DNA from 4 places in the Methylophilus sp. UBA6697 genome. Region 3 is predicted to be linked to each of the others. Evidence: predicted binding sites of a transcription regulator. Region 3 holds the regulator's gene; each other region holds the start of a gene.
The links. Region 3 encodes sigma-54, which starts transcription at its own class of promoters, with help from an activator protein. Its sites were predicted from a motif close to TGGCACNNTTCCTGCT; they were not measured.
Positions count from the first base shown of each region.

Region 1: glnA (type I glutamate--ammonia ligase) is a predicted target of sigma-54. The motif match lies at 2,540-2,555, and genes of this name have one in related genera.
Region 2: ppc (phosphoenolpyruvate carboxylase) is a predicted target of sigma-54. The motif match lies at 3,205-3,220, and genes of this name have one in related genera.
Region 4: B3355_RS00970 (pilin) is a predicted target of sigma-54. The motif match lies at 3,128-3,143, and genes of this name have one in related genera.

Region 1 is NZ_DKJH01000041.1:22,345-28,304, reverse strand. It holds gene glnL (nitrogen regulation protein NR(II)) at 1-247, opposite strand, end outside; gene B3355_RS10735 (DUF4124 domain-containing protein) at 357-848, opposite strand; gene glnA (type I glutamate--ammonia ligase) at 974-2,383, opposite strand; gene B3355_RS10725 (rhodanese-like domain-containing protein) at 2,734-3,183, shown strand; gene aroE (shikimate dehydrogenase) at 3,225-4,049, shown strand; gene mtgA (monofunctional biosynthetic peptidoglycan transglycosylase) at 4,060-4,746, shown strand; gene uvrA (excinuclease ABC subunit UvrA) at 4,889-5,960, opposite strand, start outside.
Region 2 is NZ_DKJH01000025.1:61,086-67,045, reverse strand. It holds gene B3355_RS07790 (CsbD family protein) at 107-310, shown strand; gene ppc (phosphoenolpyruvate carboxylase) at 368-3,163, opposite strand; gene B3355_RS07780 (hypothetical protein) at 3,459-3,680, shown strand; gene B3355_RS07775 (hypothetical protein) at 3,689-3,952, opposite strand; gene gloA (lactoylglutathione lyase) at 3,945-4,352, opposite strand; gene B3355_RS07765 (YfhL family 4Fe-4S dicluster ferredoxin) at 4,410-4,664, opposite strand; gene coaD (pantetheine-phosphate adenylyltransferase) at 4,703-5,191, opposite strand; gene rsmD (16S rRNA (guanine(966)-N(2))-methyltransferase RsmD) at 5,231-5,770, opposite strand; gene B3355_RS07750 (PLDc N-terminal domain-containing protein) at 5,902-5,960, shown strand, end outside.
Region 3 is NZ_DKJH01000031.1:3,711-9,670, reverse strand. It holds gene B3355_RS09065 (anhydro-N-acetylmuramic acid kinase) at 1-211, opposite strand, end outside; gene tyrS (tyrosine--tRNA ligase) at 332-1,570, shown strand; gene B3355_RS09055 (RNA polymerase factor sigma-54) at 1,617-3,164, opposite strand; gene lptB (LPS export ABC transporter ATP-binding protein) at 3,171-3,917, opposite strand; gene lptA (lipopolysaccharide transport periplasmic protein LptA) at 3,929-4,585, opposite strand; gene lptC (LPS export ABC transporter periplasmic protein LptC) at 4,601-5,233, opposite strand; gene B3355_RS09035 (KpsF/GutQ family sugar-phosphate isomerase) at 5,260-5,960, opposite strand, start outside.
Region 4 is NZ_DKJH01000002.1:36,750-42,709, reverse strand. It holds gene B3355_RS00985 (hypothetical protein) at 129-851, opposite strand; gene B3355_RS00980 (beta-propeller fold lactonase family protein) at 1,081-2,067, shown strand; gene B3355_RS00975 (SRPBCC family protein) at 2,225-2,770, shown strand; gene B3355_RS00970 (pilin) at 3,227-3,571, shown strand; gene B3355_RS00965 (alpha/beta hydrolase) at 3,855-4,523, shown strand; gene xseB (exodeoxyribonuclease VII small subunit) at 4,607-4,852, shown strand; gene B3355_RS00955 (polyprenyl synthetase family protein) at 4,880-5,770, shown strand; gene dxs (1-deoxy-D-xylulose-5-phosphate synthase) at 5,773-5,960, shown strand, end outside.

The DNA of each region.
Region 1 (5,960 bases), on a different contig from region 3:
TCAGCGTGAACTCGTGTTCCCGAAAGGGACCTTGAGTTTGTATGGCATTGGTGACTGCCATTTGCAGAATCTCGCAATTCACGAATACATCGTGAATGTGCAGGCCGTGAATTTGGTTGGCGCTAAACGCGAACAGTATCTCTGCACTCGAGTTTGCATAGGTTACTTCCAGCTGGTTATTGAGCAGAATCACTGCTGTTGCAATGTGCTCTAAACCGCTAAACCCGTGGGGAGATTTTTGAACCATATCCTAAGCTTGTTAAAAAGAGTGAATCACGCCCTGTTTTAAAGCAAAAGCCAAGCCAATTCTAACTCAGGTGTCAAAAATGGTTTAAAGAATTCCCAAAATGGTGCGTTTACAGATTAAGTTCTTTGTTGAGTAGCTCGATGTTACGCTCATGGGCCTGAATTTCGGCTTCAATCACATGTAGTTTTTCATCGTATTTTGCGACGTTTCTAAAGGTTTTTCCATTGGCGCCTTTATAGACTTCGGGCGTATTTTGCGCCTCTTCGTAGAGCTGTTTTGCATGTTCAAGTGCTTGTTTTTCTTGCTCTAATTCACTCATGAGCAATTCGCGGCGTTTTTGGTCGCGCTGGTTTTGCGTCTGGTTATCCACTTTGGGGAAATTAGCCGGAGAGGGGGCTTTTGCGCTAGGTTTTTTTTCACGCGCAACGGGTGGTGGCTCCGCCGTTTTTGGGCCGCTAATGACCAATTCTGCTTTGCTGTGACCTTCTGGCTTGATATTGGTGTAAGTGGTCACACCATTGCTGTCCGTATACTTGTAGATATCCGCCAGGCAGCTGCTTGATGCCAGTACAAAAGCGAGAACGTAAAAAAGTCTTTTCATGGCAATAGTTTAGAGTAGATTGTTGAGGTTATCAACGTGTGTTTACTGCAAAAGGTTGACGATGCTGAGTGTGCATAAAAAAACAGGGCAGCCTAAGCTGCCCTGTTTTGGTGCGTCTCTTGCGATTAGCAGGAGTAGTACAAACCAAACTCAACAGGGTGTGGTGTTTGACGCAATTTGGTAACTTCTTCCATTTTTAATGCAATGTAAGAGTCAATCCAGTCATCAGTGAACACACCACCGCGTGTCAGGAACTCGCGGTCTTTGTCCAGGTACTCAAGCGCTTGCTCCAATGAAGAACACACGGTTGGAATCAATGCATCTTCTTCTGGTGGCAGATGGTACAAGTCTTTTGTCGCTGGTTCACCTGGGTGAATTTTGTTCTGAACGCCGTCCAGGCCAGCCATCAGCAAAGCTGAGAAAGCCAGGTATGGGTTGGCAATCGGGTCTGGGAAGCGAGCTTCAACACGACGTGCTTTGTCTGAATGTACGAATGGGATACGGATCGCAGCAGAACGGTTTTTAGCAGAGTAAGCCAGTTTTACCGGTGCTTCGTAATGTGGCACCAGGCGCTTGTATGAGTTAGTGCCTGGGTTAGTGATCGCGTTCAATGCGCGCGCGTGTTTGATGATGCCGCCGATGTAGTACAGGGCGAAATCGCTCAAACCAGCATAGCCGTTACCTGCAAACAGGTTTTTGCCATCTTTCCATACGGATTGATGCACGTGCATACCAGAACCGTTATCGCCAAACATTGGTTTAGGCATAAAGGTTGCAGTTTTACCGTAAGCGTGCGCGGTGTTGGTCACTACGTATTTCAGGATTTGTGTCCAGTCAGCACGTTGTACCAATGTTGCAAATTTAGTACCGATTTCACATTGACCAGCAGTCGCCACTTCGTGGTGATGCACTTCAACAGGCACGCCCAACTCTTCCAGTGTCATCACCATCGCAGAGCGGATGTCGTGCAATGAGTCGACTGGAGGCACTGGGAAGTAGCCGCCTTTAACGCCTGGACGGTGGCCTGTGTTGCCGCCTTCGAATTTTTCACCTGATGACCAGGCTGCTTCTTCGGAGTTGATCTTAACGAAGCTACCACCCATGGTGGCATCCCATTGTACGCTGTCAAAAATGAAGAACTCTGGCTCAGGACCGAAGTAGGCTGTGTCGCCCAGGCCGCTGGATTTCAGGTAGGCTTCAGCGCGTTTCGCCAAGCTACGTGGGTCGCGGTCGTAACCTTTACCATCTGTAGGGTCAACAACATCACAGGTTAAAACCAATGTTGGCTCGTCAAAAAACGGGTCAATGTATGCGGTGCTTGCATCAGGCATCAGTTGCATGTCAGAGGCTTGAATGCCTTTCCATCCAGCGATGGAAGAGCCGTCAAATGCATGGCCTTCAGTAAATTTATCTTCGTCGAAGTGAGAAACTGGCACAGTCACGTGCTGCTCTTTACCTCTGGTATCGGTAAAACGGAAATCAACAAATTTGATGTCGTTTTCTGCAACCAATTTCATTACGTTTGCAACGGACATTACATTCTCCTCAATGATCAAGGTCTAAATTTTAAGTTGCACACGCAAAAAGCGGGGCATGTTGCGGATGTCCCGTAACGTGAGCAAGTGTCAAACAATGGATAGTTGGAATTCAGCCGGATGACCGAATCCCAGGAAATCTCAATGTGTAATATTAGCAGGAAGCATGCCACGCCAAAATAACCATTTTGCATGGTTAAGGGGTATCTTACATAAAATTATAAAAACATCATGCACTATTTGTGTGCAATGCAACAAATTGAGCACCAAAATTGTGCATTGTGATTTTGACTTGCTTTCGCGGGTATACTCGCCGTTTTAGTCCTTGTGTGAATGAATGAAGGTGTGATTTGGAAAGCGTAGAAAATATCTTAACTCAGGCCCATGCCCGCGCCTCACAAACTGGCTTGTCATATGCGGGTGCGGTGACGCCGCAAGAAGCCTACGCATTGATTAGCCAGAATAGCGAAGCGGTGTTGGTCGATGTACGCTCACGCGCGGAGTTGGAGTTGGTCGGGCGTGTGCCTGTTGCGACCCATGTAGAGTGGGCGTTTTACCCTGGCATGGTGGCAAATGCCGAGTTTGCTGCACAATTGCAAGCGCAAGTGGATAAATCATGCACCGTGATTTTTATGTGTCGTACAGGCGGACGCAGTCATAATGCGGCGTTGTTGGCGCAGCAACTGGGCTATAGCAATGCTTATAATATGATTGAAGGCTTTGAAGGCGAGGCCAATGCGCTGAAGCAAAGAACCTTGATTAACGGCTGGAAGCATGCTGGCCTGCCGTGGACTAATTAACGCTGTATCAATCACTTTAGACAAATGAAGCTTTGCCGCGTATGACCGTTGAAAAGTATGCAGTGATTGGTCATCCAATCGAACATAGCAAATCGCCATTGATCCACCAGGCCTTTGCACAGCAATTCAATAAATCCATCGTTTACGAGAAGGTGCTGGCGCCTTTGGATGGCTTTGCTGCAACGATTGCGCGCTTGCAAGCCGACGGTTATGTGGGCGCCAATGTGACGGTGCCATTTAAGTTTGAGGCTTTTGATGCCTGCCAGGACTTATCTGCGCGGGCGCAGGCAGCAGGCGCGGTGAATACTTTAAGCTTCAAAGCTTCGCAGTTACTTGGTGACAATACTGACGGCTGCGGCCTGGTTAACGACATCCTCAAACATCAGCAAACACGCTTGGCTGGCAAAACCATATTGTTGCTTGGTGCAGGTGGTGCTGCGCAAGGCGTGATATTGCCGCTGCTTGAGCAGCAGCCATTACAACTGACGGTCGCCAATCGCAGCCTGGATAAAGCGCAAGCCATGGCAGGCCGATTTGCCGAAGACGCGACACGTACGCAAGTCTCGTTGCAGGTGCAGACATTTGCCGACTTATCGCAAGGCTATGACGTGGTGATTAATGCTACCTCAGCCGGCTTAACCGATAGTGTGTTGCAAATTCCAGCAATGGTATTCCAACAAGATACGCTGGCCTACGACATGATGTATGGCAGAGACACACCATTTATGCAGCAGGCGCGCGCAGCAGGCGCGCGCGTGGCAGATGGCTTGGGCATGCTGGTAGAACAGGCGGCCGAAGCGTTTTATCTCTGGCATGGTTTGCGTCCAGACACAGCTTCTGTGATCCAGTCTTTGCGTCAGTCCTAGGTTTCTCACGATGAAACAAGCCATTAAACTGTTTTTTGGCCTCTTGCTGCTGTGGATTTGCCTGTACCAGGTGTGGGCGCTATTGCATATTGTATGGTGGATTGAGCATAACCCGACCTCCACCGCATTTATGGAAGCACGCCTCGAAGTCATGCAGGAAAGTCACCCTGATGCAAAGTTGCAGCAGCAATGGGTGCCCTATGCAAAAATCAGCAACCACTTAAAGCGCGCTGTGATTGCAGCCGAAGATAGCAAGTTTGTCGACCACGAAGGATTTGACTGGGTGGGCATAGAAACTGCGTTCGAGAAAAACCTGAAAAAAGGCAAAATTGTGGCTGGCGGCTCGACCATCAGCCAGCAATTGGCCAAAAACTTGTTTTTATCCGGCCACCGGACGCCGTGGCGCAAAGCGCAAGAGGCGGTCATCACCTTTATGCTAGAAAAGTTATTGACCAAGCGCCGTATTCTGGAAATTTATCTTAATGTGATTGAGTGGGGCGATGGTGTGTTTGGTGCCGAAGCGGCCTCGCGTCATTACTTTCATGGGAATGCCAGATCACTTGGACCAGCAGAGGCTGCCAGGTTGGCGGCCATGATCCCGAATCCACGCTTTTATGATGTACATCGCAGCACACGTTACCTGAGTCGTCACGCTGGCACCATACAGGCGCGCATGCGATTGGTGAAATTACCCTGATTTTAAGGGCTTGTTTAAGCTATTAAACCCTCATACCGCCACATACAATGTTTTATATAAATATATGTATGTGGCTTTACCACATCCGTATTGGATGCACTGTCAAATGACAGCGCATCTCGGGGACCGGTTGCATGTTGACCTAGCCCTTGACAGCGAGATGTTTTAATAAGGGTATGAGGTAACGGCCAGTATAACTGGCCGTATTTTTTGCCAGTTCCTCAGGCGCACCTACGCCAACTACCACACCGCCACCATCACCGCCCTCAGGCCCCATGTCAATCAGCCAGTCAGCCGTTTTAATCACATCCAGGTTGTGCTCAATAATCACCACTGTATTGCCGGAGTCGCGCAGTCTGTGAATCACATCCAGCAATAATTGGATATCGGCAAAATGCAAACCAGTGGTTGGTTCGTCCAGAATATACAGTGTACGGCCAGTATCGCGCTTGCTCAGCTCCAGTGACAACTTGACCCGTTGCGCCTCACCACCTGATAGTGTGGTGGCCGATTGCCCCAGCGTAATATAGCCCAGGCCCACATCCAGCAGGGTTTTCAGTTTGCGTTCTATGACCGGTTGCGCATTAAAGAACTGGTGCGCCTGCTCCACGGTCATGGCCAACACCTGGTGGATATTTTTGCCTTTAAACTGAATTTCCAGTGTTTCACGGTTATAGCGCTGGCCTTTGCACACATCGCACGGCACATACACGTCCGGCAAAAAATGCATTTCAACGCGCAGTACACCATCGCCCTGGCACGCCTCGCAGCGACCACCTTTGACGTTGAATGAATAGCGGCCAGGGCCATAACCACGCGCACGGCTTTCAGGCACGCTGGCAAACAAATCGCGAATAGGGGTGAACAGGCCGGTATACGTGGCCGGATTGGAACGCGGGGTACGGCCGATCGGGCTTTGGTCAACATCAACCACCTTGTCAAAGAACTCCAGGCCGTCAATGCTTTCATGCGGCGCAGCTTCGGTGGTGCTGCCATACAAATGTGTTGCCACCACGCGATAGAGCGTGTCGTTGATCAGCGTGGATTTGCCACTACCGGAGACGCCGGTGACGCACGTGAGCAGTCCCACCGGGATTTCGACGCTGACATTTTTCAGGTTATTGCCGGTGGCATTGTTCAGTTTGATCCAACGCGCAGGGTCAGGTTGGGTGCGCGGCAATTTAAAGGTGATCTGTTTTTTACCGCTGATATAT
Region 2 (5,960 bases), on a different contig from region 3:
TGACCTCAAGTTAGTCCAGGCGCCGACTGAATCCATGCCGTTTTATCTTTAACATGCAACACAGGTTAATGACCTGAACACCATTCTTAAATTGAGGAGATTCGACATGAATAAAGATATTTTCGAAGGCAACTGGAAACAACTCAAAGGCAAAGTCCAGGAACAATGGGGCAAGTTAACCAATGACGACCTGGATGTGATTGAAGGCAAGCGCGATCAAGTCGCCGGTAAAATCCAGGAACGTTACGGCATTACCAAAGACGAAGCCGAAAAGCAAATCAAAACCTGGGAAAGCAAGCATAAGCACTAGGCTTATGTGTAAAAAAGGACAAGCCTGGCTTGTCCTTTTTTACTGCCTGCAAGGCAATCAACCGGTGTTGCGTAAACTGGTGGCAATGCCGTTAATGGTGAGTGGAATCGCCCACTTCAGCTTTTCATCCGTTTCACCATTGCGGTAACGCTGAATCATTTCTACCTGCAAATGATTCATAGGATCAAGGTAGGGCAAACGGTCACGGATAGATTTTGCAATCACCGGCTGACTGGCCAGGCGTTGCGTGGTGCCCAGTAACAGATTGACTGCATCCGTAGTCAGCTTGTGCTCCTGCGCAATCCGGCTGAAAATCTCTTCGCGCAGGTCGCGGTCTTCGAGCAAATGAGCATAATGGCGCGCCACAATCAGGTCAGTTTTAGCCAGCACCATATCCACATTCTGGATCAAGGTATTAAACAATGGCCAATGTGTTTGCATCTCATGCAGCATGGTCAGCCGCGCTTCTTTTAACGCAGGATCCTGCTGCAAAAAATGATGGATGGCGCTGCCCAGGCCGTACCAGCCGGGCAAGAGCAAGCGGCATTGCCCCCAGGAGAATCCCCACGGAATCGCGCGTAAATCCTCGATGCGACGCGTCGATTTACGCGCAGCTGGACGGCTACCTAAGTTGAGTTCGGCAATCTCGTTAATCGGCGTGGTATTAAAAAAGTACTCGGCAAAACCAGGTGTTTCATAAACCAGGCTGCGATAGCTGGTCATGGCGGTGGCAGACAGTGTTTCCATCACACCTTCGAAGGCGCGTCGTTTGCCGGATTCCAGTTGGTCAGCCGGGAATAATGTCGCATCCAGCGTGGCGGCAATCAGTGTTTCCAGATGCTGCCGACCGACTACCGGATCCGCATAACGTGTGGAAATAATCTCCCCCTGCTCGGTCAGGCGAATCTGGCCATCCACTGTGCCTTTGGGTTGCGCCATGATGGCCTGGTAAGTAGGGCCTCCTCCACGACCCACCGTACCACCGCGGCCATGGAACAGGCGCAACTTGACGTTGGCCTGGTTGAACAGCTCCACCAGTGAGATTTCTGCTTTATATAACTCCCAGTTGGAGGTTAAAAAGCCGCCGTCCTTATTGCTATCAGAATACCCCAGCATGACTTCCTGCTCACTGCCCTGGTAACGAATCACGTGGCGGATACCAAGCAGGCTCAGCCATTTGCCCATGATCATGGGTGCATCGCGCAAGTCCGCAATGGTTTCAAACAAAGGCACGATATTCAAATCGACCTGGATATTGGCCGAACCCCACACACCGCGCAACAAACCGGCTTCACGTTGCAGCAAAGCCACTTCCAGCAGGTCAGACAGCGTTTCAGTATGCGAAATAATATATTGCCGCACCGCATACTCACCAAAGCGCTCGCGCATCTCACGCACCGCCACCAGCACACCAATTTCTTTATGCACCAATTCGGAATATTGCTGGAAAGGCGAAAACAGCAAGCGCGGCTGTTTTAGTTCCTCCAGCAAAATGCCGATTTTTTCATCCTCATTAAAGCCCGCATAGTCAAAGTCATGGCCGGCCTTTTGCAATAATTCTGTAATCACCGCCTCATGCACGTCTGAAGACTGGCGGATATCGACCGTCGCCAGATGAAAGCCAAAAGTGCCAATCGCCTTGATCAGCTTGCCCAACCGCGGATAAATCAGGGCTTCGCCATGGTGGGTGCGCAAAGAATCGGCAATGGTTTGCAACGGCGCCAGCAAGGCCTCTGGCGTATCGTAAGGGTCAGCCGTCATGTCTTCAGGCAGCACCCATCCGCCTTGCGGCAGCAGCGTATTGGCCGTGGCCAGCAAACCATCGTGAATACCGTTTAGTGCCAGGCGATAAGGTTCATCCAGCCGGTGTTGCGATTGGTCACGCGACGCTTTGGTCATTTGCAGCACAGCCTCGTCCACGCCGACCACCCGGGTTGACACTGCCAGTTCGCGCTTTAATGCCGCCAGCTCCTGCAAATAAAATCTGAATAAAGTAATGGCCTGCAAGCGCACGCTTTCGCGCAACGTCGCCCCGTTAACAAACGGGTTGCCATCCCGGTCACCGCCTATCCAGCTGCCCATACGCAAAAAGCCGGGCAATGCTACATTGGGCAGCAAGTCAGATAAATCGCGCTCAACGTCTTGCAGAATCTCAGGGATGACATGCAAAAACGTACTTTCGTAATAAGTCAGTGCATTTTCAATTTCATTGAGCACGCTGAGTTTGGAGTAACGCATCATGCGGGTTTGCCACAATGCCGACACCGCGCCTTGCAGCAGCAGGCTATTGCGGGTGCGCTGACGTTCGGAGACCATTTGCGCACGATCTGCCAGCAATTCGGCAATCAGGCGTTCAATATCCAGCACGCTTTTGCGCTGCACTTCGGTGGGGTGCGCGGTGAGCACAGGGGAAATCAGCGCATCCTGTAACAGATGTTTAATCGTATCTGCCGGGATCCCCGCCGCTTTGATTTGCAACAAGGTATATGAAAGCATGCCGGGCGCAGGTGTATTCTGCTGGCAATGCCCTAATTGCTGGCCGTATAAATCCTCAGCCAGGTTCACCAAATGCTTGAAATAGGCCAATGCCCGTACCACACGCACGGTATGCTCCAGACTCAGGCCGGCCAATAACTGCTCCAGGTCTAGCGAGGCTTGCTGGTCATGTGTCTGGTGAAAGCGCAGGGCGGCTTGGCGAATAGACGCAATCTTCTGCGCGACCTCGTCACCTTCAACCTCCAGAATCGCTTTATCGAGCAACTCACCCAGCAATTGAATATTGTCGGTCAATTGGCTGTCTGCCGAAATCATGGCGGCTGACATCGTTGCGCTGGCCGCAAGTTTTTTTATCATGGTGCCTCTCCTCTAGCTCAGTGCTAGCTCCATGCTAGACTAGCAACAAGCAGGCCATATTCAAGGTAACTTTTTTTACTTAAAAATCATGGCGTTAAAGAATAAGAATAGCGCACACGCACCGACATCAGGCGAGGGAGTGCACTGATTTGGCTCTTGTGATTAAAAGTCCGACTGAAAAGCCGAAAAGGGACGAAAAATGGGAACCAGTAAAATGATGCAAAATATTGGCTGTACACATCCATGCATACGCTGACTGATTACATGCCTGAGTTTGCTCAGGCATAATAAACACATGGCGCTTATCAACCTCGATCATTGGATACAGCAAATACTGACTGTCTGGCAGTCGCTGTCTGCGCTGGGTCTGTGGCAGCAAGATGCCTTCTTGCTGTTGGTGTGTTTGCTCGCCTGCCTGTTGCTATTTATCACCGGCACCGTGATTGGCCTGTTTGTGCAGTCGCTATGGGGGATTTTTATTTCCAGCCGCCGCCCTGCTGACGAAGATCATAAGTAAGCAATCAATTATTGCGCAGCAGCAGTGCTCAGCCATTGTTGAATGGCCACCAGCTCTGCGGCCACATCCGGGCCGTAATCTTCATATTGGTGACCACCGGTTCTGGCATACCAGTACTTGCTATTCCAGGTATCGCCTTCAATCTTATGCAGCACGGCGTGAATCCAGTTCGCCGTGGTGTCGCTATAGTCCTGCGCGATATTGTGGGCCGCATCCCAGTTGCCAGCTTGCGCCTGCGTCACAGCCTCTAATAACTGTGCCTGGTTAGACATTAACGGGGTACTCAATCGTCCCCTTCTGGATGAATTCGATTTTATAGCCGTCCGGGTCTTCGATAAACGCAATGACAATCGTGCCGTGCTTCATCGGCCCCGCTTCGCGCACCACTTTGCCGCCTTTGGTTTTGACCAGTTCACAGGCTTTGTAAGCATCGTCGACCTCAATCGCCATATGACCATATGCGCCACCCATGTCATAGGCTGTTTTGCCATAGTTGTAGGTCAACTCTAGCACGGTGTTATCGTACTCATTGCCATAGCCGACAAATGCCAGCGTAAATTCGCCATCCGGGTAATCCTGGGTACGGATCAGCTTCATGCCTAGCACGCCCGTATAAAAATCAATCGAACGTTGCAAATCGCCTACGCGCAACATGGTATGTAATACTCGCATTATTGACTCCTTGAGATCCGTGTAACTTCGTTTTAATGTTGGTTTTAATTATTTTTTTTAATGATTGAGTGCAGTGATCCGCACATATTTTTCCATCAGCTGTTCCTGGGTTTCAGGTCGATCCGGGTCTAGCGGAATACAACTGATCGGGCATACCTGCTGACATTGTGGCTTATCGTAATGCCCAACACATTCCGTGCACAAGTCAGGGTTGATTTCATAGATTTCTGCGCCTTGCGAAATGGCCTCATTCGGGCACACTGGCTCGCAAACATCGCAGTTAATACATTCATCGGTAATAAATAACGCCATGACTCTTTAAAATAAGGGATTCTCTATCTGGTATAGCGTTAAGCAGCGACCAGTTTTTGCTTGATTGCAGTTTCGACGCCTGGCGACACAAACTGGTTCACATCACCGCCCAGACGCGCGACTTCGCGCACCAGGCTGGAGGAGATAAACATAAATTCTTCGGCGGGCGTCATAAACAGGGTCTCAAGTTTTGGATACAGCTTGCGGTTCATGCCTGCCAGCTGAAACTCGTATTCAAAATCACTGGCCGCACGTAAACCTCGAATCACCATCTGTCCGCCTTGCGCCTGCACAAACTGCATCAGCAGGCCATCAAAGCCCACCACGCGAATGTTGCTGCCATTAAACACAGACTCGGCCAACGCCACGCGCTCTTGCAGGCTGAACAAAGTCTGCTTGCTGGTACTGCCGGCCACCGCCACAATCACCTCATCAAACAGATTGGCGGCCCTGCGCACAATATCTTCATGCCCCAATGTAATCGGATCAAATGTTCCCGGATACACTGCCACTCTGACTTTACTCATTCACCTTTACCCCGAATATTTTTTTAAGGTGTCCTCGACCTATGCTTCTACTGGCTGCAGCAGATGATAAAACACCTGCCCCGCCTTGCCGGACTTGATCACTTGCCAGCCCGAGTCGGATTTTAACGCATATTCCGCCTCCACATACAGCAAACCATCGTCGGCCAGGTGGCTGGCCAACTGTGGCAACAACTTATCCAGCCACTGTTTATGGTAGGGTGGATCGCAGAAAATCACATCATAGCGCTGTTTGTTTTGCGCCAGAAACTGCAAGGCATCCATTTGCCGCATCTCGGCCTGCGTCGCGCCCAATAAGCGCTGGTTTTGCAGCAATGCCTGAAACGGCGCTTTGGCCAGTTCCAGCATGGTCACTTGCCTGGCATTGCGCGATAGCGCTTCAAAGCCCAGGGCACCCGTGCCTGCAAACAAATCCAGGCAGGCTTTGCCTGTCATCTCCTGCCCTAACCAGTTAAACAAAGTCTGGCGCACGCGGTCAGACGTCGGGCGCAAGCCTTCTGCATCCGGAAATTTGAGTATGCGGCTACGCCAAACGCCGGCATTCAGGCGAACTTGATTCATGAATATGGTTCTATTCGTTAGCAACGACAAAGCATGATTATAAAGGCGTTCTTGCTAGCAGCCACATTTACATGATCATCCATGCAAATGGATCGTGCTATGATTCATGGCAATTAACAAAGGAAAACAGCATGGAATTCTTATTTGGCTTTGGCATATTAGGCAGCCTGATTGCACTGGCACTAGGATT
Region 3 (5,960 bases):
TAGCGGCGGTATGTAATTCGTTGACGGCTGGCGTATGCAGATCCAGCAGGATTTGTCTGATATCCGCCGGATAAGGCAGGAAATACTGGCTTTGTTGCTGCAGATGCTCGCCTTGTTGCGAGACCAGGACGGCGTCCACCCCATCCAGACTGGTACCAGACATCAGGCCGATAAACAGGCGTGTTTGAGTGGGTGGGGCAGAAAAATTCATAAGGCATAAGTGTAACACTGCTCATGCCTGGCTTACAGAAATGCATGGGATTACGTTAAAATAGCTGTTTTACTTTCATGACGAAGCGTGCGCAACGCGCGCCTCAAAAAAAGAACCTTTATGACAGACGTAAACCAAGCTTCAGTGACGACTGAAGCACTGAGTCCAGAGATTGTGAACGCACTGGCGATTATCAAGCGCGGTGCCGATGAACTATTAATCGAGCAAGAACTGATTGAAAAGCTGAAAACCGGCAAACCCTTGCGTGTGAAAGCAGGCTTTGACCCCACCGCACCTGACCTGCATCTCGGGCACACCGTGCTGATTAACAAATTACGCCAGTTGCAGGATCTAGGGCACCAGATTCAATTCCTGATTGGTGACTTTACCGGCATGATTGGTGACCCGACGGGTAAAAGCACCACGCGCCCGCCGTTAACGGTCGAACAGGTGAAGGCGAATGCCGACACCTATTCCGAACAGGTATTCAAGATTCTGGACCCGGCCAAAACCGAGATTGTGTTTAACTCCAAGTGGTTAAGCGACCTCGGTGCCGCGGGCATGATCAAACTGGCAGCCAGCCATACGGTTGCCCGTATGCTGGAGCGAGATGACTTCTCCAAGCGTTTCAAAGGCAACCAGCCAATCGCGATTCATGAATTCTTGTATCCCTTATTGCAGGGCTATGACTCTGTGGCTTTGCAGGCCGATTTGGAACTGGGCGGCACAGACCAGAAATTTAACCTGCTCATGGGCCGTGAATTGCAAAAGCAGGCTGGCCAGTCGCAGCAATGCGTGTTGATGATGCCGTTGCTGGAAGGCCTGGACGGCGTGAATAAAATGTCCAAGTCTTTGGGTAACTACATCGGTATCAGCGAAGCGCCTGAGACGATTTTTGCCAAAATCATGTCGATTTCTGATGAACTGATGTGGCGTTACATCGACTTGCTGTCATTTGCCACCCTGGAAACCATCGCTCAGTGGAAAGTGCAAGTGGCTGCTGGCGACAATCCGCGTAATATCAAGGTCGGTTTTGCACAGGAAATCGTCGCCCGTTTCCACGGCCAGGCGGCGGCTGAAAAAGCCCTGCAAGATTTCCAGACCAGGGCTAAAGGCGGGATTCCTGATGATGTGCCTGAGGTAGCAGTGGCGATTGACGGTGATAGCATCAGTATCAGCCAGTTGCTCAAGCAGGCGGGCCTGGTGGAAAGCACCAGTGAAGCCATGCGTGCCGTGCAACAAGGCGGCGTGAAGCTGGATAGCGTAAAGGTTGATGATAAAAACCTGTCACTGGCAAAAGGAGTGACCGTGGTGGCGCAAGTGGGCAAGCGCAAGTTTGCCAAAATCACCATCCAGTAAACATGCGTTACTCATTCAAAAAGGCCGCATTTGCGGCCTTTTTGGTTTACAGCGATTTGCGTAAATTGGCTGGTGGAATATTCAGCGATTCGCGGTATTTGGCAATGGTGCGGCGCGCAACCACAATGCCTTGCTGCGCCAACGTATCGGTGATTTGATTGTCAGACAATGGTTTTTTCTGGTTTTCTTCAGCGACCATTTGTTTGATGAGCGCGCGAATGGCGGTGGCAGAACATGAGCCGCCCGCATCGGTGGCGACTGAGCTGCCAAAAAAGTATTTAAGTTCAAATACACCGCGTGGCGTGAGCATATACTTATGCGTTGTCACGCGAGAAACCGTGCTTTCATGCAAGTCGAGCTCTTCGGCAATTTCGCGCAATACCAGGGGCCGCATGGCAATTTCCCCATGTTCAAAGAAATTGCGCTGTCTGTCCACAATCGCTTGCGACACACGCAAGATGGTAGAAAAGCGTTGCTGGATATTTTTAATCATCCATTTGGCTTCCTGCATCTGGCTCTGCAGATATTGGCCGGAGCTTTCACGGTTGCGCTTGAGGATATCTGCATACAACTGATTGATACGCAATTTGGGGATCACGCCATCATTGAGCGACGCCATCCAGATGCCTTTGATTTTTTTGACCACGACATCGTGCTGAATAAAGTGGTCATGGCTAAAGGTCGCAAACTCATTGCCTGGCTTGGGGTTTTGCTGGCGGATCAGTTGTTGCGCGCCTTTGAGCGCGGCTTCGTCGCAAGTGAGTACCTTGCGCAATTTGACAAAGTCTTTGTTGGCCAGCAATGCCAGGTGATCTTTGGCAATTGCCATCGCAATACGCAGATAAGGTGTCTCAGGCGGCAGTACTTGCAGTTGTAGCAAGATGCATTCACGCAGGTCACGTGCACCGACGCCGATCGGATCCAGGTTCTGGATCAATTTCAGTGCGGTTTCCAGCTCCAGTAACTCAATTTCCAGCTCTGGCGGCAACAGGTCGACAATCTCCTGTAGATCCTGCTCTAAATAACCATCATCGTTAATGCTGTCGAGCAAAAATTTCACCAGATCCATGTCACGCTTGGATAGATGTGCCAATTGCATCTGGTTGATCAGGTGCTCGCGCAGACTGATGTTGCTGGCGTCCTGGCGAGAGAAGTCACTATCTTCATCATCGAGGTTGTTGCGGCCCGCTTCGTCCCAGTTGCTGGCACTGCCAAACTCTTCGTAGTCATCTTCAAACTCGGGCGGCGTGAATTCTTCATTCAGATTTGGTTGTTCGCCTTCAGTGCCGCTCGTTTCGTCACGTGGTTCATCACGCAGACTCTCTGCAGGGGGCGTGAGGTCGTTTTGGGTAGCGACATCAAATGAACTTGCATCCACCTGCTCTGTGTCTGTCGAGCTGGTGGCCAATGGCGAGTTATCTTCAAATTCTCCTTCTTCGCCATCTGCCATTTCCAGCAACGGATTTTCCTGCAGGATGGTTTCCAGCTCCTGGCTTAACTCCAGCGTGGACAACTGCAACAGGCGGATAGACTGCTGCAGTTGCGGGGTGAGCGCCAGGTTTTGTGAGATGCGTAATTGCAGGTTTTGCTTCATATCAGGTTACAGCCTAAAGTTCTTGCCGAGATAGACTTCACGTACGCCTTCGTTCTGAATGATTTCGTCTGGCGTGCCTGCGGCAAACACAGCGCCTTCATTAACGATATACGCCCGGTCACAAATATCCAGGGTTTCACGCACGTTGTGGTCTGTAATCAAAATGCCGATATTCTGGCTGCTCAGGTAGCGGATAATTTTCTGGATCTCAATCACCGCAATCGGGTCAATCCCGGCAAATGGCTCATCCAGCAGGATGAATTTTGGATCTGTGGCCAGGCAGCGCGCAATCTCTACGCGGCGGCGCTCGCCGCCCGACAGGCTGACGGCCTGGCTGTGACGGATATGCTGGATATGTAATTGATCCAGTAAAGACTCCAGCCGCGCTTCACGCTCTTCTTCCGTGTAAGGGCGGGTTTCCAGGATTGATAAAATATTATCAGTCACCGTCATTTTACGAAAAATGGATGCTTCTTGTGGCAGGTAAGCCAGGCCCATGCGGGCGCGCTCGTGCATGGGCGCGCGGCTGACATCTGCCCCATTCAGCGTAATGCTGCCGTCGTCCAGTGCGACCAGGCCAACAATCATGTAAAAGCTGGTGGTTTTGCCAGCACCATTCGGGCCGAGCAAACCAATCACTTCGCCGCTGCGTAGCTCAAGTGTAGTGTTTTTAACCACGGTGCGTCCCTGATAGGCTTTTTTCAGGTGGCTGACACGTAAGTGGTTATGATCTGGTGAAACTGTTGTCTGCATAAGGCCGGTCTTTAGGGTTGCGCTTTCGTAGGCTCATTAGTGGTGTCGGCGGGTGCCGGTTCCACTTTGATTTGCAGTGAGCGGTTCATGCGCAGCCCTTGTTGCGAGGTTGGCTTGTTATCAATCACAGGCGGCGTGGTTTTGTTCTTGGGCTGAATGGTCGCTTTGACGCGGCTACCGGCGGTACCATTGGGGTTAGCCTTGGTGCCGCCAATGACTTCGGCGTACTCTGCATTGGCGTCATAACTGATGTAGTCGCCGGTGACCAGGTCTTCACCACGTTTGACCCAGGCGTTGGTGTATAGCTGTACCTTGTCCATGCGCGCGTTGTATTCAATACGCTGCCCACTGCCTTGCATCCATTCGTCTTTGCCTGTGCGTTTTTGCTTGAATGTGGTCGGGTTGCCGGTACAGGTACTGTGCTGAAAGCCATCCTGGTCTTCACGCACAATCATTTTGTCGGCTTTGATTTGCAGGGTGCCCTGGTTGAGGATCACATTGCCGGTATAAATGCTGATTTTTTTGGCATCATTCACAGTCACGGTATCCGCTTCCAGCTCAATCGGCTGGTCACGGTCAGACTCTTCAGCCAGCACGCTGGTTGACCACGATAGCAGTGCCCATAAGGTCAAGCAGGTGGCATAAAATAATGGCTTGTGCGTGTTCAACTCATTTCTCCAGAATCAACGACCCTTGTGATTGCCTGTTTTCGCCTTCGCTGCCGGGCTTGCAGTTTTTGCGACTGCGGGTGCGCGTACATAATGTACATGCACCCGGTTAAATAATTGCATGGTGCCTGCCTTGTTATCAAAACGCATGCCGGTACCTGTGATCACCGTCGCCGGTAGCTGGCGGATAGTGACCGGCAAATCGGTGTAAGCGAGGTCTGTATCCGGTTCCAGCGTTAAATGTTCGGTTTGCAACTGCATTTCAGGCTTGGCCAGCGTGCCCTGGCGTATGACCTTGACCTGCTTGCTAAACTCGACCAGTTTACCATTGGCTGACACTTTGCCGTGCTGGCCATGAATTTGCGTGTAAGGTTTATCCTGCCCAAACTGGGTGAAACGCGGGCGCTGTAATTCGGTATAGTCGTTATCCGGAAAATGGCGCATTTCTGCGGCAGCTAACACGTATTTGGTATTGCCAGTGGCGTCGGTACGCGTGCTGACAAAGTTGTATAGCATGTAATCCGGGTCGTGACGACTTAAGCGGCTCAAGCTCAGCGCCTGCTCCTGTACGGTCTGGTTAATCCAGAACGTCAGCAGCGCTAAAAACAGCATTAACGCAATCGGCAATAAGATGGGGTGTTTAAGCATGCGGGCGTTCCAGGGCGTCAGTGAACCTAAACGATTTTTGCCTTGAGTAAATCATGCATGTTAAATGCGCCCACTAATTGCTGCTGCTCGTTCACTGCCATAAACCCGTTAATTTTATATTGCTCCATCAGGTTGACTGCTTCAACTGCCATTTGTTGCATGCCCAATAAACGTGGCTGCGTATTCATGACCGTTTTGATTGATTGTTGCGTATCGGTTGCACCTTGCATAAACAGGCGACGCAAATCGCCGTCGGTGAATACGCCGATCGGGTGTTGTGCGCTATCGACAATCGCTGTAAACCCCATGCCTTTGCTCGAAATCTGTGCAATCGCTTCCTGTACGGTGCCATGCTCGCTGATAGCGGGGATCGCATCCCCCGTGCGCATGACATCTTTAATCCTCACCAGCAGTCGTCTGCCCAGGCTGCCGCCAGGATGTGACCGTGCAAAGTCCTCGGCAGTGAATTCGCGCAAGTCGAGAACGCAGAGCGCCAACGCATCGCCCAAGGCCAGTGCGGCCGTCGTGCTGGCCGTGGGTGCCAGACCCAGCGGGCAGGCCTCGTGGCTAACTGCGGCACTTAAATGCACGTCTGACTCGCGCGATAGCGTGGACTCTTCGCTACCGGTAATGCTCAGAATACGCGCACCGATACGGCGAATGGCGGGCAAAATATTGATGATTTCATCACTTTCACCGGAATTGGATAGTGCAATCACGACATCTT
Region 4 (5,960 bases), on a different contig from region 3:
GCAATTTTTTCACACTTTGCCCTTTAATGAAAGGACAACCATCATGCGCCTGCCATAAAACCATGCCTGCTTGACGCAAAAAAAAAGCTCACAGACCGTGAGCTTTTTTTACTTCAATCCTGAAATACTCAGGATTTCATACGGCGCGCAGCCAAACCACCCACAACCAACAGGCCAGCAAACATCATGGCAGACTTATCTGCTTCTGGTACTGGAATCACAGTCATGTTGACGAAAGTGTAATCAGACTGGTTATCACAGTTTTTACAATGAGAGTTAGGATATCCTTTTGCAGCCGTGAAAACGATGCTGTCTACTGAACGGAAACCAAACGGGTTGTTCAATTGCCAGGCACCTGTACCGCCATCTACTGCACCGCTACCGATGGACACCACACTACCTTCGCCAGTCCAGGCCGCAGTGTGTACGCCAGTGGCTGTCAAATAATAAACGCCTGTGCCACCGTCAGCAAAACTGACCAGCATTTTTGCCACTTCTTTCACATCGTTATACTCTGGACCATCAAACAACAATGCCAGGTTAATAGAGGACACAATCACTTCTTTAGAAAATGTACCGGTCAATGTTTCACCGATATCGATTTCACCAGCAGTTCTACCGCCAGCAATACCAACACCAGTAATACCTGCTTGCGATTTCTTCTGGAACGCGCTGCTACCGGCAAAAGTCGCAGTGGTACCATCCGCGAATGTCGTCAGGTAGCTAGATTGCCCGTTCACGAAATTGGAACCTACCACGGTGCCCGTAGTCAAGGCAGAGGCAGATTGCGCGGTTGCCAGTAGCGACACCGACAGCAGCAACTTAAGGCCAGCATAAAATATTTTTTTCATTGTGACTTCCTTATAGATTAAACAATTTGGGATTAAAAAATTCTTTGCCATTTTAAGTCAGCGGACTGAATGTATAAAATAGTCCGTTAGGGTCAAAGGCGAATATTTTGTTTCTTTTCATACATTTACAAATAAAACGCCAAATTCCCACAGTGCATTTATGGTCATATAATTAATACATCTGTCAACCCGATACGCTCACAACCGTTTTATCTTTATGCACTTGCCAATGACACACACCTCTCACGCACCCAAACAACATCGCCTGTACCAACGGTGCAGTAGCCTGCTCTTGCTATTCGTGTGGAGCGCACTCAGTCACGCAGGTAATTTAGCCTACATTACCAACCAGGGCAGTGACACAGTATCGGTAGTCGACACGCAAAAAAAACAGGTCATACAGACGATAGACGTTGGTAAAGCGCCAGTAGGCGTAGCGATTGCGGCAAAGCAGCAGCGCGTTTACATCAGCAATGCCAATAGCCAAAGCGTCTCCGTCATCAACAGCCATACCCAGCAAAAGGTGCAAGACATCCCGGTGCCAGTACAAGCCGTAGGCATCACACTCAGCCGCGATGAGCACACCTTATATGTGGCCGACTGGGGCGGCGAACAGGTGATTGCCGTAGACACGGCACACCCCGAAAAACAAAAAGCCTTCAAGGCGGGTAAAACACCTTCAGGCATGCTGATCAGCGCAGACAACAAAAAATTGTTTATTGCCAACCGCGATAGCAACGACATTACCGTTGTCGACACTAATACGCTGAAAACGCTGGCGCAAATCCCGGTCGGCTTGCACCCGTTCGCTTTAACGCTCAGTCCTGATGGCCGCACACTGTTCGTCGTCAATGTGGTCAGCAACACACTCACCTTACTGAATGTGGATACCTACCAATCGAGCACAGTAAAAACCGGGCAGCACCCTTATGGCGTTGCCATTAGCCCGGACAGTCGCTGGGCCTATGTCAGCAACAATCATGCAGAAAGCGTTTCGGTGATTGATTTAAACACAGGGAAAACCGTGAAAACGGTTACCGTCGGCGAGTTCCCTGAAGGGATTGAGTATGACAAAGCGACCAATCAAATCGTCGTTGCCAATTGGGGATCAGACACTGTTTCAATGATTGACGCCCAGACAAACACCGTCACGCACACCATTGCCAGCCCCAAACTATGCCGGTCATTTGGGCAATTTATACTTCAGGCCAAATAAAATTTGTTTTTTTCACAGGATGACCCATGAATTAGTCGCAAAGAAGCTTTTTTTTAGGTAAAGTCACGGGTTGTTTTTGAAACTCCAAGACCGCTTACTTTTATCAAGTACCGCTTACTTTTAGTTTTGAAAGTCTGTAAATATCAGGAGAAATGTAATGAAAAAAATTCTAGGCATTATTGCTGTTTCTTTATTGCCGCTGATCCCTCTGACTGCTGGCGCACACGGTGCGGCTGCGTTACGTTTTGAAAAAACCGTCACCATCAAGGCAGCACCGGCAAAAGTCTGGGCATTGCTCAAAGACTTTGGCAATGTACAAGCTTGGCACGCAGGCGTTGAATCAACCACTGTAGAGCAGAAAAAAGATGAAAACGGTGATGACGCCACTTATCGCACCGTTAAACTGAAAAACGGCGGCGTGATGTACGAAAAACTGCGCTCTGCCGACGATGCAGGCATGCGCTTGAAATATGAATACGTGATTGAAAAAAGCACCTTGCAAGTGTCTAACTTTTACCCAAGCATCACTGTGACCGGCAGCGGCAACGAATCAGTGGTAACGGTTAAAGGCAGCTACACACGTGCTGATTCTTCAAACATCCCAAAACCTGAACAAAATGACGACGCTGCAACCAAAGCAGTCAACGATTATTTTGATGCTGGTCTGGAAAGCCTGAAAAAGGTCGCCGAATCGGGAAAGTAATTAGCCAGGGTTCTGGTAAGCGCACGCAAGGCAACAGCAAACCCTGGTGGAAGTTCTGGTAAGTCTTACGTTGTAAACAACAGTTTTTGCAAATGCAGCGTTTGGTCAAAAGCTAAACACTGACACCAAATAAAGGGATTGTGTACCACACAATCCCTTTTTTGCATCTGAAGCACCCGCTCTGCCCCCTGACCAAAAACATCACCTGCATTGCCAAAGATTGGCGATCGCTGTCACTTTACGTCATCTTTTATTTTGCCCGTCTAGCCAAAAAATCTTGAATTCAATTCGAAGAAATAAAGCATAAAACCCCTTTAATTCATATTTTTCAACAAGTTAACAACAGAAATAAGGAGCTGGCACAGCTGTTGCTTTAGGGTTTAGCGAACACTGTTGGAAAAGCAGTGAATGAAACAGAAGATGTTCACTTTAAACTTGACTCAAAAGGAAAACATAATGAAAAAACACGTACAACAAGGTTTTACCCTGATTGAATTGATGATCGTTGTTGCCATTATCGGTATTTTGGCTTCTGTAGCGATTCCGGCATACACCGACTACGTACAATCTGCACACGATGGTGCATGTATGGAAGAAGCGACTGCATATTCCAAGCGTGCATATACACAATTAAGCTTAGGCAACGTAATGACTGACTACGCTGCCTCAAATTGTGCAGGCGTGGTCGCCCCTACTGCTATCAATGCCACTCCATTGGTATTCACACCCAACCAGGGCACTGGCAAAACCGTTTCCTGCCTTATGACTAATGCTGGTGCTTGCAGATTAGTAGGCCCTTAATATAACGCTAACATTCGAGCTTCTCATCTTAAACCCCTGCGTACAAACGCAGGGGTTTTTGCTGAGGAAAGAGGAGTGATGGCATCATTGATAACTCACTCAAACTACCCCCCCCAAAAAATGCAATTGCATTATCACAAAGAATTACGCTTCAGATTAAGCGCCAACCTCGTCTAAAAGTACATGCCAAGAACCTGCAGCTACAAGACTAATAGGACCGATTGATTAGCAAGCATCCATCAGAGAATGAGCGTGCTGCTGTTATACTAAAAGACTATATTTTATGTCTAAAAAACTCATGTTACAGCGTATCAGCATCAACGAACAAGCTGGCACCACTGCAACCATCATCTGGCTCCACGGCCTAGGCGCTGATGGCCATGACTTTGAGCCCGTGGTTCAAATGCTCAATCTGCCGCATATCAAATTTATCCTGCCACATGCGCCTTATAGGCCTGTTACCCTCAATAACGGTTACGAAATGCGTGCCTGGTATGACATTTTTGGGTTGCAGTCAGAAAGCACTCAAGATGAAGTTGGCATCAACAATATGCAGGCAACAATTAATGCCATGATTGAATCAGAGATTGCACGTGGCATCCCTTCGCAACGTATTTTACTGGCGGGGTTTTCACAGGGTGGTGCAATGGCTTTGCACACGGCAACGCGCTTTGATCGACCTTTGGCTGGCGTATTGGCGCTCTCTACTTATTTGCCCTTAAAGAATCAGCTCACAGAAAAACAGCATCCTGCCAACCAGCAATTACCGATCTGGATGGCACATGGACGACAAGACAGTGTCATTACACTGGCGACTGCGCAATCGTCGCGGCAAACGCTAGAGGCTGCGGGTTATGCGGTGGAATGGCACGAATACGACATGCCGCACAGTGTATGTGAAGAAGAAATCAACGATATTCGCCAATTTCTGCTGCGCGTTTTACCTGCCTGATCTATCCCTCGTACACATGAGAATAATCCCGCAAGCTTGGGGAGTTTTGTTAAAATAGCTGGCGTTTTCACAGGCTAATTTTCATGAGTGCTTCCAAAAAGTCACCGTCTACGGTGAATGATCAACAAACTTTTGCTGAGCGACTGGCGGCATTGGACTCCATCGTTAAAAGTATGGAGTCTGGCGAACTGCCACTGGAAGCCGCATTAACGGCTTACACTGAGGGCATGCAATTATTGCAAGTGTGTCAGGAATCACTGCAGCAAGCCGAACAAACCGTGATGATCTTGAACCAGCAGCAACAACTGACTCCTTTTGAGGCCAATTAACGCGCCTGCTTTCTTTTGTCTTTAGTCATGACTCAGCCTCCATTTGTTTTTGATCATTGGGCCAGCGCACATCAGCAACGCGTTGAAGAGGTATTGTCACGTACGCTGCCAAGTGAGAACACGTTGCCTGGCCGCCTGCATGAGGCCATGCGTTATGCGGTGCTAGGCGGGGGCAAGCGTGTGCGCGCCTTGTTAAGTTATGCTGCGGCAGAACTGGCTGGGGCGACACCAAACGCGGCGGATGCATCAGCAGCGGCAGTGGAACTGATCCACGCTTTTTCACTGGTGCATGATGATATGCCGTGCATGGACGATGACGACCTGCGCCGCGGCAAGCCTAGCTGCCACAAACAATATGACGATGCAACCGCCTTGCTGGTGGGCGATGCGTTACAAAGCCAGGCCTTTGAATGCCTGGCCAGCACCAGTGCACTGCAAGCTTTAAAACAAGTACAAGTATTGGCAACAGCGACCGGTTCGCGCGGCATGTGTGGTGGCCAGAGCATAGACTTGCAAAGCACCGGCAAATTGCTGTCACGTGAGGCATTGCAAACCATGCACCAGTACAAAACGGGCGCCCTGATTGAAGCAGCAGCCTTACTGGGTGCTTATGCAGCGGACCACACGCATCAGCAACTCATCACGGCCTTAGAGCAATATAGTCAGCATATGGGGCTGGCATTCCAGGTGGTCGATGATATTCTCGACGCCACCGCAGATACACAGACACTGGGCAAAACCGCAGGCAAAGATGCTTTACAGGAAAAATCGACCTACGTCAGCCTGCTTGGTTTGGAAGAGGCGAAAGCGCTGGTAAACACCCTGTACGCGCAAACATTGCAGTTACTGGCGAGCTTCGGCCCGCAGGCAGACCCGCTACGCGGCATTGCCAAATTTATTTGTGAGCGCCCATTTTAATCATGACTTCGCTGCTGTCCCGCATTGACTCCCCTACCGACCTCCGCACGCTGGAGCGCTCGCAGCTCAAAGTGCTGGCGGCAGAACTACGCGCATTCCTGATTCAAAGCGTATCGCAAACGGGCGGCCATCTGGCCTCTAACCTGGGTGTGGTTGAACTCACCATCGCATTACATTACATCTACAACAC